Regions from separate parts of the Metaplanococcus flavidus genome, predicted to be linked through region 3. Evidence: riboswitches for the same ligand, from Rfam matches in the RefSeq annotation. Region 3 holds a riboswitch; each other region holds the start of a gene.
What was found. A riboswitch is a leader RNA that binds a small molecule or an ion and turns the genes downstream of it on or off. The one in region 3 is predicted to bind S-adenosylmethionine.
Positions count from the first base shown of each region.

Region 1: another riboswitch for S-adenosylmethionine. It lies ahead of ACFQ1X_RS00575 (O-acetylhomoserine aminocarboxypropyltransferase/cysteine synthase family protein); the one in region 3 lies ahead of ACFQ1X_RS02270 (5-methyltetrahydropteroyltriglutamate--homocysteine S-methyltransferase).
Region 2: another riboswitch for S-adenosylmethionine. It lies ahead of ACFQ1X_RS14375 (methionine ABC transporter ATP-binding protein); the one in region 3 lies ahead of ACFQ1X_RS02270 (5-methyltetrahydropteroyltriglutamate--homocysteine S-methyltransferase).

Region 1 covers NZ_JBHTKI010000002.1:38,463-41,740, forward strand. Annotated here, with positions in the region: gene ACFQ1X_RS00575 (O-acetylhomoserine aminocarboxypropyltransferase/cysteine synthase family protein) at 1-1,189, opposite strand, end outside; SAM riboswitch class I at 1,297-1,412, opposite strand; gene ACFQ1X_RS00580 (glycerol-3-phosphate acyltransferase) at 1,546-2,187, shown strand; gene pepT (peptidase T) at 2,281-3,278, shown strand, end outside.
Region 2 covers NZ_JBHTKI010000022.1:180,603-183,880, reverse strand. Annotated here, with positions in the region: gene ACFQ1X_RS14380 (methionine ABC transporter permease) at 271-921, opposite strand; gene ACFQ1X_RS14375 (methionine ABC transporter ATP-binding protein) at 911-1,942, opposite strand; SAM riboswitch class I at 2,079-2,193, opposite strand; gene ACFQ1X_RS14370 (putative bifunctional diguanylate cyclase/phosphodiesterase) at 2,398-3,278, opposite strand, start outside.
Region 3 covers NZ_JBHTKI010000003.1:199,617-202,894, reverse strand. Annotated here, with positions in the region: gene ACFQ1X_RS02275 (AAA family ATPase) at 81-1,010, shown strand; SAM riboswitch class I at 1,241-1,346, shown strand; gene ACFQ1X_RS02270 (5-methyltetrahydropteroyltriglutamate--homocysteine S-methyltransferase) at 1,490-2,617, shown strand; gene ACFQ1X_RS02265 (hypothetical protein) at 2,525-2,941, opposite strand; gene ACFQ1X_RS02260 (DUF2294 domain-containing protein) at 3,273-3,278, shown strand, end outside.

The DNA.
Region 1 (3,278 bases), on a different contig from region 3:
TCACACCGGATTGTTCCAATCCTTCTGCGTTCAATTGCTGATGCGTTGTGGATGCCGGATGGATGATCAGCGATTTTGCATCTCCCACGTTTGCCACATGGGACCACAGGCTGACTCCATCAATCACTCTCCTGCCAGCATCCCTTCCGCCTTTGATGCCGAAATTGACGATTGAACCAAAAGTATCTTTTAGATATTTTTGGGCCAGTCCATGTGAGGGATGATCTTCGAATCCGATGTAATTGACCCATTCAACCTGCGGATGGCTGCGTAAATAGTCGGCGATAATTCCGGCATTGCTGCTGTGCCTCGGCAAGCGCAAATGCAGCGTTTCCAGGCCCTGCAAGAAAATATGTGCACTGTCTGGGCTCAATGAGGGTCCGAAATCACGCAATAGCTGAACACGCAATTTTGTCGCGAAAGACGCCCCTTCCGCGTCAATTCCATAACGGATACCGTGATAGCTGTCATCAGGCTCCGTATAATTCGGAAATCTTTCATGGTTCCAATTGAATTTCCCACCATCCACGGCAATTCCGCCGATTGCTGTACCGTGCCCGCCGATCCATTTGGTCGCTGAATGAATGACCACATCTGCACCGAACGCGATAGGATTGCTGCCAAAAGGCGAAGCGAATGTATTGTCGATTAACAACGGAATATTGTATTCATGGGCAATCTCTGCCACCCGCTCCACATCAAAAACATTGAGACTCGGATTGCCGATAGTTTCGCCAAAGAAAACTTTCGTTTTGTCGGTAACGGCTGATCGGAAGTTTTCGGGATCTGTGCCATCGACGAATTTCACGGTAATGCCGTAGCGCGGTATAGTTTTTGCGAATAAATTATAAGTGCCCCCATAAAGATTACTGTCCGCCACCACTTCATCTCCGGCTTCTGCGATGTTCATAACCGAAAAGGCGATTGCCGCCATTCCTGAAGACAATGCGACTGCAGCCGTCCCACCTTCAAGCAGCGCCACACGCTGTTCAAAGACATCCACTGTCGGATTCATAATACGTGAATAGATATTCCCGGTTTCTTTCAACCCGAATAAATTTTGTGCATGTTCTGTATCCCGGAATACATAGGAAGTTGTTTTATGGATCGGTACCGCTCGTGCGCCTGTTTCCGGATCGGGCTGCTGGCCGCCGTGAAGTAAAAGTGTCTCTGGTTTGAAATTCGTCATTTTTTATTCCTCCATAAATTTTATTAGATGGTCCTTAAAGTAGACGAGGGAATAGAAAAAAGGCCCCCTTCTAATTAGAAGAGGGCCGCTGTATACGGAGTTTCCTCCTCTCATCTGCCAAACTGTCGTTCCAGTCTGTAGGAATTAGCACCTTTCCAAGCTGGGTTGCTTGTTGGTTGCCGGGCATCGCAGGGCCTATTCCCTCCGCCACTCTGGATAAGAGTATTCAGATTCAGTTTTCCATCTTGTTGAGAAGTATAAATAATGATACGATATTTTGTCAAGGAGGTTGTCGGATAATTTTGAAACTTCCTTCTTATTCATACGTTTAATATTAAGAAAGGCAGGGGCAAACTATGATTTTATGGATTTTTTCCGCACTTATTTCAGGTTATTTAATTGGCTGCCTGCATGGCTCAGTTGTCGCACAACTTTTATCGGGCAAAAATATCAAATCAACAGGTGTGAAAAATTCGGGAGCAGCGAATGCCGCAATCGTTCTTGGCTGGAAATACGGGGCAATGGTGGCGTTTCTTGATATTGCCAAAGGTTTTGCCGCAGTCCTGGCCATGCGCTTTTTGCTTGGCGCGAGCAGCCTGCCCGCAGAAACGGTTTGGGCGATCCTCTTTTTCATCGCTGCCGGGGTAGTTCTCGGCCACAATTTTCCGTTTTATATGAAATTTAATGGCGGCAAAGGAACGGCAGCAGTCATTGGCGTGATGATTGCGCTGGACTGGAAACTCGGATTACTCGGACTGGCGCTCCTCATTGCCATTGCACTTGCCACAGATTATCTGGTAATCGGCGTGCTGGCCCTGTATGCAATGTTCATCATTATCGCGTTTTGGCCGGCAGAAGGCTTGTGGCCCTATGTTATCGCGCTTGCACTGATGGCAATGTCGCTATGGAAACATCTTGAAAATATCAACCGTATCAGGGATGGCTCTGAAAATAAAGTCTCTGCCGTACTGCGAAAAAAAGCTGCAGACTCCCATTGAGGGCTGCATTTTTTTCATTCCTTACAAGATTTACAGATTTCTTTTTATTCATGTTAAAATAAGGACAATACATATTTCAGGAGGCCTTTAATCATGATTGAAACTTTAATCGAGCGATTGATCCGTTATGCAAAAATCGATACACAATCCAATTTCGAGAACCTGGAAACCCCGTCCACACCCGGACAATGGGATCTTTTGCGGGAATTGGAGAAAGAAATGAAAGAAATCGGTTTGGAAGACGTAGATATGGATGCCCATGGTTATCTATTCGGCACACTGCCGGCCACTTCCGACAAAGAGCTTCCAGTTATCGGATTTCTTGCCCATGTTGATACAGCTACCGACTTTACCGGCAAGAACGTCAACCCGAAACGTGTAGACAATTATGATGGCAAAGATGTGCCGTTGAATGATTCGATTACAATGACCGTCCAGGATTTCCCGGATCTGCAAAATTACATCGGCCATACGCTGATTACAACGGACGGCACCACCCTGCTTGGAGCAGACAATAAAGCCGGTGTCGCTGAAATCATGACGGCGATGGAATATCTCATTCAGCATCCGGAAATTGAACATGGTAAAATCCGTGTCGCTTTCACTCCGGATGAAGAGATCGGGCGAGGCCCCCATAAATTCGATGTTGAGCGATTTGGTGCCGACTACGCCTACACAATGGACGGCGGCCCTCTTGGTGAACTTCAATATGAAAGCTTCAATGCAGCTATAGGAAAGTTGACTGTTCAGGGAAAAAGTGTCCATCCCGGGTCAGCTAAAGACAAAATGTTGAATGCATCGACCATCGCCATCAAGTTCCAGAACGCTATGCCTGAAAATGAAGTTCCTGAAAAGACGGAAGGCTATGAAGGATTCATTCATCTGAACAATTTTAAAGGTGATGTCGAGCAAGCTACTTTAATCTATATCATCAGGGATTTTGACAAAGACAAATTCGAAGCGAAAAAAGCGCATATGCAGCAAACAGCCCAAAAGCTTCAGGAACAATTCGGAGCAAACGTGCTCACTCTTGAACTTGAAGATCAATATTACAATATGAGAGAAAAAATCGAACCTGTCATGGAGATCGT
Region 2 (3,278 bases), on a different contig from region 3:
AGTCGATATTCCGCAAAACAGCTTCGCTTGCCAAAACCCGTGCTCCTGCATCGCTGCGCTGCTTCGTCGCAAAGAGCCGGCCTTGCAAGCTACGGCCAACTCTTGGCTCGCGCTGAGCTAACTCGGTGCTACGCCCGAGTGGATCTCAGCACTTCGCTTGGCCCCTGGGAGTCTTCGCTGTTTTGCTCCATATCTTTAGAGATTTCTCTCAACGCCGATTTGGTATATAAATACTGCTTTTTTAGTTCAACTAATAAGGATAGATTGGTGTTAACGTCGACGCACTTGCCTTGATAAGAGATTGCCGCCGGACTGGACGCCTTGTACTAGGACGACCAAAATTGCTACGGTAATAAACATGACGAGTGTGTCGAAGCGTTGATAGCCATACGTGATGGCGAGATCTCCGAGGCCTCCGCCTCCGATTGCTCCTGCCATGGCGGATGCGCCGATCAGGCCGACAATCGCAATCGTCAAAGCGAGAACGAGTGAGCTTAATGCTTCCGGTATCAGGAACCGGAAAATAATCTGTAATGGCGATGCACCCATTGCCTTTGCTGCTTCAATGACACCCTCATCAACTTCAAGCAGGGAGTTTTCAATCAGGCGGGCGATATAGGGTCCGGCGTAAAATACGAGTGGAACAATAGCCGCTGATGTGCCGATGGATGTTCCAACGATTAATCGGGTGACCGGGATGATGGCAACCATCAGGATGATAAATGGCACGGACCGGAAAATATTGATGAAGGCGTTCAGCACTTTCGATACCGGTTCGTTTTCCAGCAGATGGCCTTTCCGTGTAACTACCAATAAGAGTCCCAGTACAGAACCGACGAGTAAAGAGAAAAGAAAGGATACGCCCGTCATATAAAGTGTTTCCCAAAGAGCTTCCAGGATCTGTTCGTTACTAACTAGCATAATTCCGCACCTCCTCGGCTTGAACTTCGTTTAAGCGAATGTCCGCCAACGCTTTTTGGATTTCCCTGGCAGGTCCGTTGAATTCCACAATCAGATTGCCATAGGGTTCCCCTTGAAGTTCTGTAATATTGCCGAATAATACGTTCAGGTCCAAATTGTATTCCCGGGAAATTCTGGACATAAGGGGCTGGCCGACAGAAGCGCCGATAAATTGAATCCGGTAGATGGTATGGTTCTGATTCGGATCCCGGATTTTCTTCAACAGCGATTCCGGCAGTTCATCGTTCATGACCGAGCGGACGAACCGTTGCGTGGTCGGCTGCTGCGGGTTCGTAAATATGTCGAACACCGTTCCCTGTTCAATTACTTTTCCGGCTTCCAGCACGGCCACTTTGTCACAGATTTCCCGGATGACACCCATCTCATGGGTAATCAGCAGGATCGTGATGTTGTATTCGCGGTTGACTCGGCGCAGCAATTCGAGAATCGATTGCGTGGTCTGCGGATCAAGTGCGGATGTCGCTTCGTCGCACAGCAGGACGGAGGGGTTGGTGGCCAAAGCACGTGCAATGCCGATCCGTTGTTTCTGTCCACCTGACAGCTGATCCGGATACTTCTCTGCCTGATCGGCAAGACCGACGAAATCGAGCAGCTCCTTTACTTGTTCCTTTATTTGTCTTTTCGGTGTATTTGCCAGAATCAGCGGCATCGCGATATTATGGAAAACCGTTTTGGAGTTCAGCAAATTAAAATGCTGGAAAATCATGCCGATGTCTTTCCTTGTTTTCCGGATCTCGCTGGCCGATAGCTTCGAAATGTCCTTGCCATTTATCAGCACATGCCCGCTGCTTGGGCGCTCCAGAAGATTCACGGTGCGTATCAGCGAGCTTTTACCGGCTCCGCTGAAGCCAATCACTCCGTAAATCTCTCCGGTTTCGACAGTCAGGTCAATGCCGTTCAATGCGTGAACGTCCTCCTTGCCCGACTGATAAGTTTTGGTAACCTTCTTGAATTCAATCATTTGTACGCCTCCTCTAGCTGTAATACCTATACAAATCTATTGCGTACAGATCTAACTTTCCAAAAATGAACGAAAAAAGCCCTCTTTTTTTCTTGTCCAACAGAAAAAAAGAGGGCTTCGGAATGAAACCATCTCGTTCTCATCTTCCAAATGCAAAACTCGCATTTGCAGGAATTAGCACAGTTTTCGCATAAAGCGAATCCGCTGCCGAAACGTCAAAGGGCCTGTCCCTCGGTTTCTCTGGATAAGAAAGTGATGTACGTATTTAATTTGTAATGATTACTTTATTGCTGTTTGAGATAGAAGTCAATCATTTTCTTTTTATTTTTTTCAGATATATAGTTGCAGGCCTTGAAAGAGTATCGGGAAGTTTATTTTCAATTATTTTTTGAAAATTAAGTAAATTAATGGTAGATATGTGGTTTCCGGTCATTTTAAAAAAGTAAAAGGGTGTATCAGCCGGACTTTGAATTCTCATATTCATCGCCGGATAAATAGTATTTGACGAATGTCTCAGGAAGTAAAGGACGATCATATAGATATCCCTGATGGATCAGGCAGCCATTCATTTCGAGAAACGCAGCCTCAGCTTGCGATTCCACTCCTTCTGCCACCAGCTTGCAGCCGATATTTTTAACAAATTGGATGAGAGATTTAACAACAGCCTCCGATTTAAGGTTGAATCCAATTTTGGAAATAAAAGATTTATCCAATTTGATCTTATCAATCGGAAAATCCATTAAATAGGCCAGCATTGAAAATCCGGTTCCAAAATCGTCGAGTGCAATGGAAATTCCTCTTGCCCTGCAGGCAAGCAAGTTTTCCAGTGTGACTTCTGAAACAGTAAGTTCTTCACTTTCGGTAATCTCAATTTCAATCCAATCAGATGAGATCTGATATTTGTCCATAAGTCTGAATAAATCTTCAAAGAACAGTCTGCTTGTGAGCAGTGACGGGGTTATATTGATGGCCGTCCTGGGCACGCCGTGATATAACTTGTGATTGTATTTTAAAAATGAAAATACCTCGTTCAGAAGATGTTTCGTTAAATGGGATATTGTTCCAGTCTCTTCGGCAATGCCGATGAATTCTAAGGGCGAAAGTGGACCCAGTTTGGGATGATGCCATCTGGCAAGCACCTCAACACCATCCGTTTCACCGGTTGAGCAATTGATTTGAGGTTGAAGTACAAAATGGAAACCTTTTGCTTTGAGATTTCCTGACAGGTCCCTTTCAATCAATAGCCGACGTGCCAAATCAGTTCCCATGTCAGAATGGAAAAACGAATTGGAAGTTCCTTTTTGTATTTTGGCATTTCGCATTGCGGTCTCCGCAA
Region 3 (3,278 bases):
TTTTGCAGGGACACGATTCAATTATGGAGAATAGTTTACAAGGGTATAATCCAGGCAACCCAGCTGAAAGAAGGTGTGTTATGACAAAATTCATCATGCTGATCGGCCTGCCGGGAAGCGGAAAAACTACTTATGCCCGCGCACTTCTTCTCAGCAATGAGGACTGGGTGCATCTGTCATCTGATAAAATTATGCGTCATAACCGCCTGCCCGGCGAATCCCCCGATTATCGGCATACATTTGAAGAAATGTACCAGCAGACCGCCTTTAACTTGGAAAATGGAACCAATGTTATTTATGATGCAACAAATCTGGCCTCAAAGAGAAGAAAAAGCGTCTTGAACAGAATTGAAAAATTTCAGCCTGAAACGGAAGCAATCGTGTTTCTCACTCCCTATGATGTGCTGAAAAAGCGCAATAGCCGGCGGAGCGATGCTGACCGCGTTCCTGAACTTATTATTGAACGCTATATCCGTGCTTTCCAACTGCCACGGAAAGATGAAAAATTCGATAGTATCCGCTTTCTTTCTAAACCTCCACTTGCAGAAATAAACGCTGCAAAGCTCAAGGATAAGGCTTTGTCATATGAAGGATGTGAAACATTTTTTCAAAGCTTCGAAGAAACCAAATTTATGACAAAAACTGCAGAAATGCGTGCCTTACTGCACCAAAATTGGAAAATCATCGAAGAAATCAAAAAAGAAGTCCCTGACCCGGAGGAACTGGAGCTTCTTTCCTGGGCCATTTTACTGCATGACATAGGAAAAGCATATGTCAGGAAAAAGCTGCCCATCGAACTGGATAATTTCTATGGCTATGAACATGTCAGCGCCTATCTTGCTTATCCGGTGCTGTTATCACTCCAGTTCCCGATGCAATTTATCTATGACGTGTTATTGCTGATCGATGAATTCGAAATCGGCATGGAGTCCAAACGCGGAAAAGTGAAAAGGAGGATCGGTTTGGACAATTACGAGCGGCTGGAAAAACTGTGGGAAATAATCAATTGAATATATTTTTTTAGGCTTGAGCCATCATGGCAATGAATTATTATTTTCGTTTCCTCGACAGCGGTACAATTTTGGTTTATTTGGGCTAAACTTATCATCTTTATTTAAAGGCGGATTATTTCTATTAGCAGATACTCCCGCGTGAAGTTTTCACGTAATTTCTCCTTGCATTTATCTGAAAACTGTTTTATTGTTAACAACAACCAATAACAACTAACTTAATAATCTATTTCTTATCTAGAGAGACGGAGGGATTTGGCCCTGTGATGTCTCAGCAACCTGCCTGTGAAAGGCAAAGGTGCTACTTCCAATAGGCGCGAGCCTAGAAGATGAGAAGAACCTTTCCTTTTTGAGGGGCTTTCTTCTTTGTTGAAGAAAGCCTCTTTTCTATTGGAAAAGGAGCTCGGTTAAAGGGAGTCCAAGTCAAGAGCAAGCTGAATATCGCAAACCAGACTAAAAACAGAAAGCCGGAATTTCACATGACAAACCCAATTTCAGAAACTGCAAAAACAACGGTACAAGCACCTTTCAAAGCAGATCATGTCGGCAGCTTGCTGCGTCCCGAAAGCATCCACCAGGCACGAAAAGACTCCAAAGAAGGCACCGTCACTGCAGAACAATTACGCGAAATCGAAACGACGGAAATTAAACGAATCGTCGACAAGCAAATCGAAGTCGGCCTGAAAGCTGTAACAGATGGTGAATTCCGCCGCACATTCTGGCACACCGATTTTATGGCGCACATCAACGGCTTTGAAGGATACACGCCGGAACATGGCTATAAATTTAAAAATGTCGAGACGGAAGCTTACGACGTCCGCAACATCGGCAAAATTTCATTCAATGAAAATCATCCCTTCGTCCAGGATTTTATTGAATTCAAGGAAATTGTCGGCGGCCGCGCCATTCCAAAGCTGACAATCCCGAGCCCGAACCAGTTTTTCAATCAGGGGATCCGTAACGAAAGCATCTATCCTGATCTGGAAGAATATGCGAAAGATGTCATCCAGGCTTATCGCGATGCCTTCCAAACTTTCTATGATGCAGGCGTCCGCTATCTGCAAATTGATGACGTCTATATCGCCGGCCTCTCAGCACCGGGCATTCCGTTCAACGACGGCAAATATAACCGCGATTACCTGATCGATCTGGCGTTGCGCGTCACAAATGGCGTACTGGAAGGCAAACCGGAAGATCTTGCAGTGACAACTCACCTCTGTCGCGGCAATTACCAGTCCGACTGGGCATTCGAAGGCAGCTACGCGCTGATTGCGCCGACGCTGTTCGCCAAAGAAAAAGTCGATGGCTTCTTCCTCGAATACGACGACGAACGCTCCGGCAGCTTCCAGCCACTCGAGCACATTCCGGCTGGCGGTCCTCGAGTTGTGTTGGGCCTCTTCACTTCGAAGAACGGTGAGCTCGAAGATAAAGACTCCATTAAAGCCCGTGTCGCGGAAGCCGCTCAATACGTGCCTTTAGAGCAGCTCTGCATCAGCCCGCAATGCGGTTTCGCATCAACCCATCACGGCAATAAACTCACCGAGCAGCAGCAATGGGATAAATTGAGATATATTGTAGAGGTTTCTGAAGAGATTTTTGGTGAGTGAAATTAATGAGGAAGGCAAGCGCTGAGATGTGCTTGCCTTCCTTTTTGTGTCTGGAGTTTTATCGTCGATTTTTTGAAGTTTATCGTCGATTTTTTTGGGTTTATCGTCGATTTTTGAAGGTTTATCGTCGATTTTATTCCTTTTATCATCGATTCTCATTTTATCAGCGATTTTCATGAGTTTATCAGCGATTTTTAAAGGTTTATCAGCGATTTTCTTAGCTTTATCAGCGATTCCCCAATTTGCCAAAAGACGACGATCCACATTCCATATAGTGAGAAGACAACAGCTACTCAACTGGATTTTATTTCCAGCAATATTCATAGCTGTCTACGCCTTGCAGTCAAACAGCAGTTCCACCGAAGCACATAACCGCCAAAACAGTCTTTGCAGTATGTCCGCCACCATAAAAAGTACGCTGTTGACAAAATAAAACAGAATAGATATGATTACTTCAACAGAATAGCCGTAAAATTTAAACTGGTAACCAGATGCTGTTTCAGGCTTGAGCAGGCAGTTAATAAGTCACTTATTGATTGGATGAAAAAGTTTGGGGAATCATTGGTTAAGAGTGGGATAAGACGGTATATTTTTATCTCTGCATTTATTGCAGGAATAGAAATATGCCGTTTTTCTATATAAGGGGAGACAGTTGATGGAG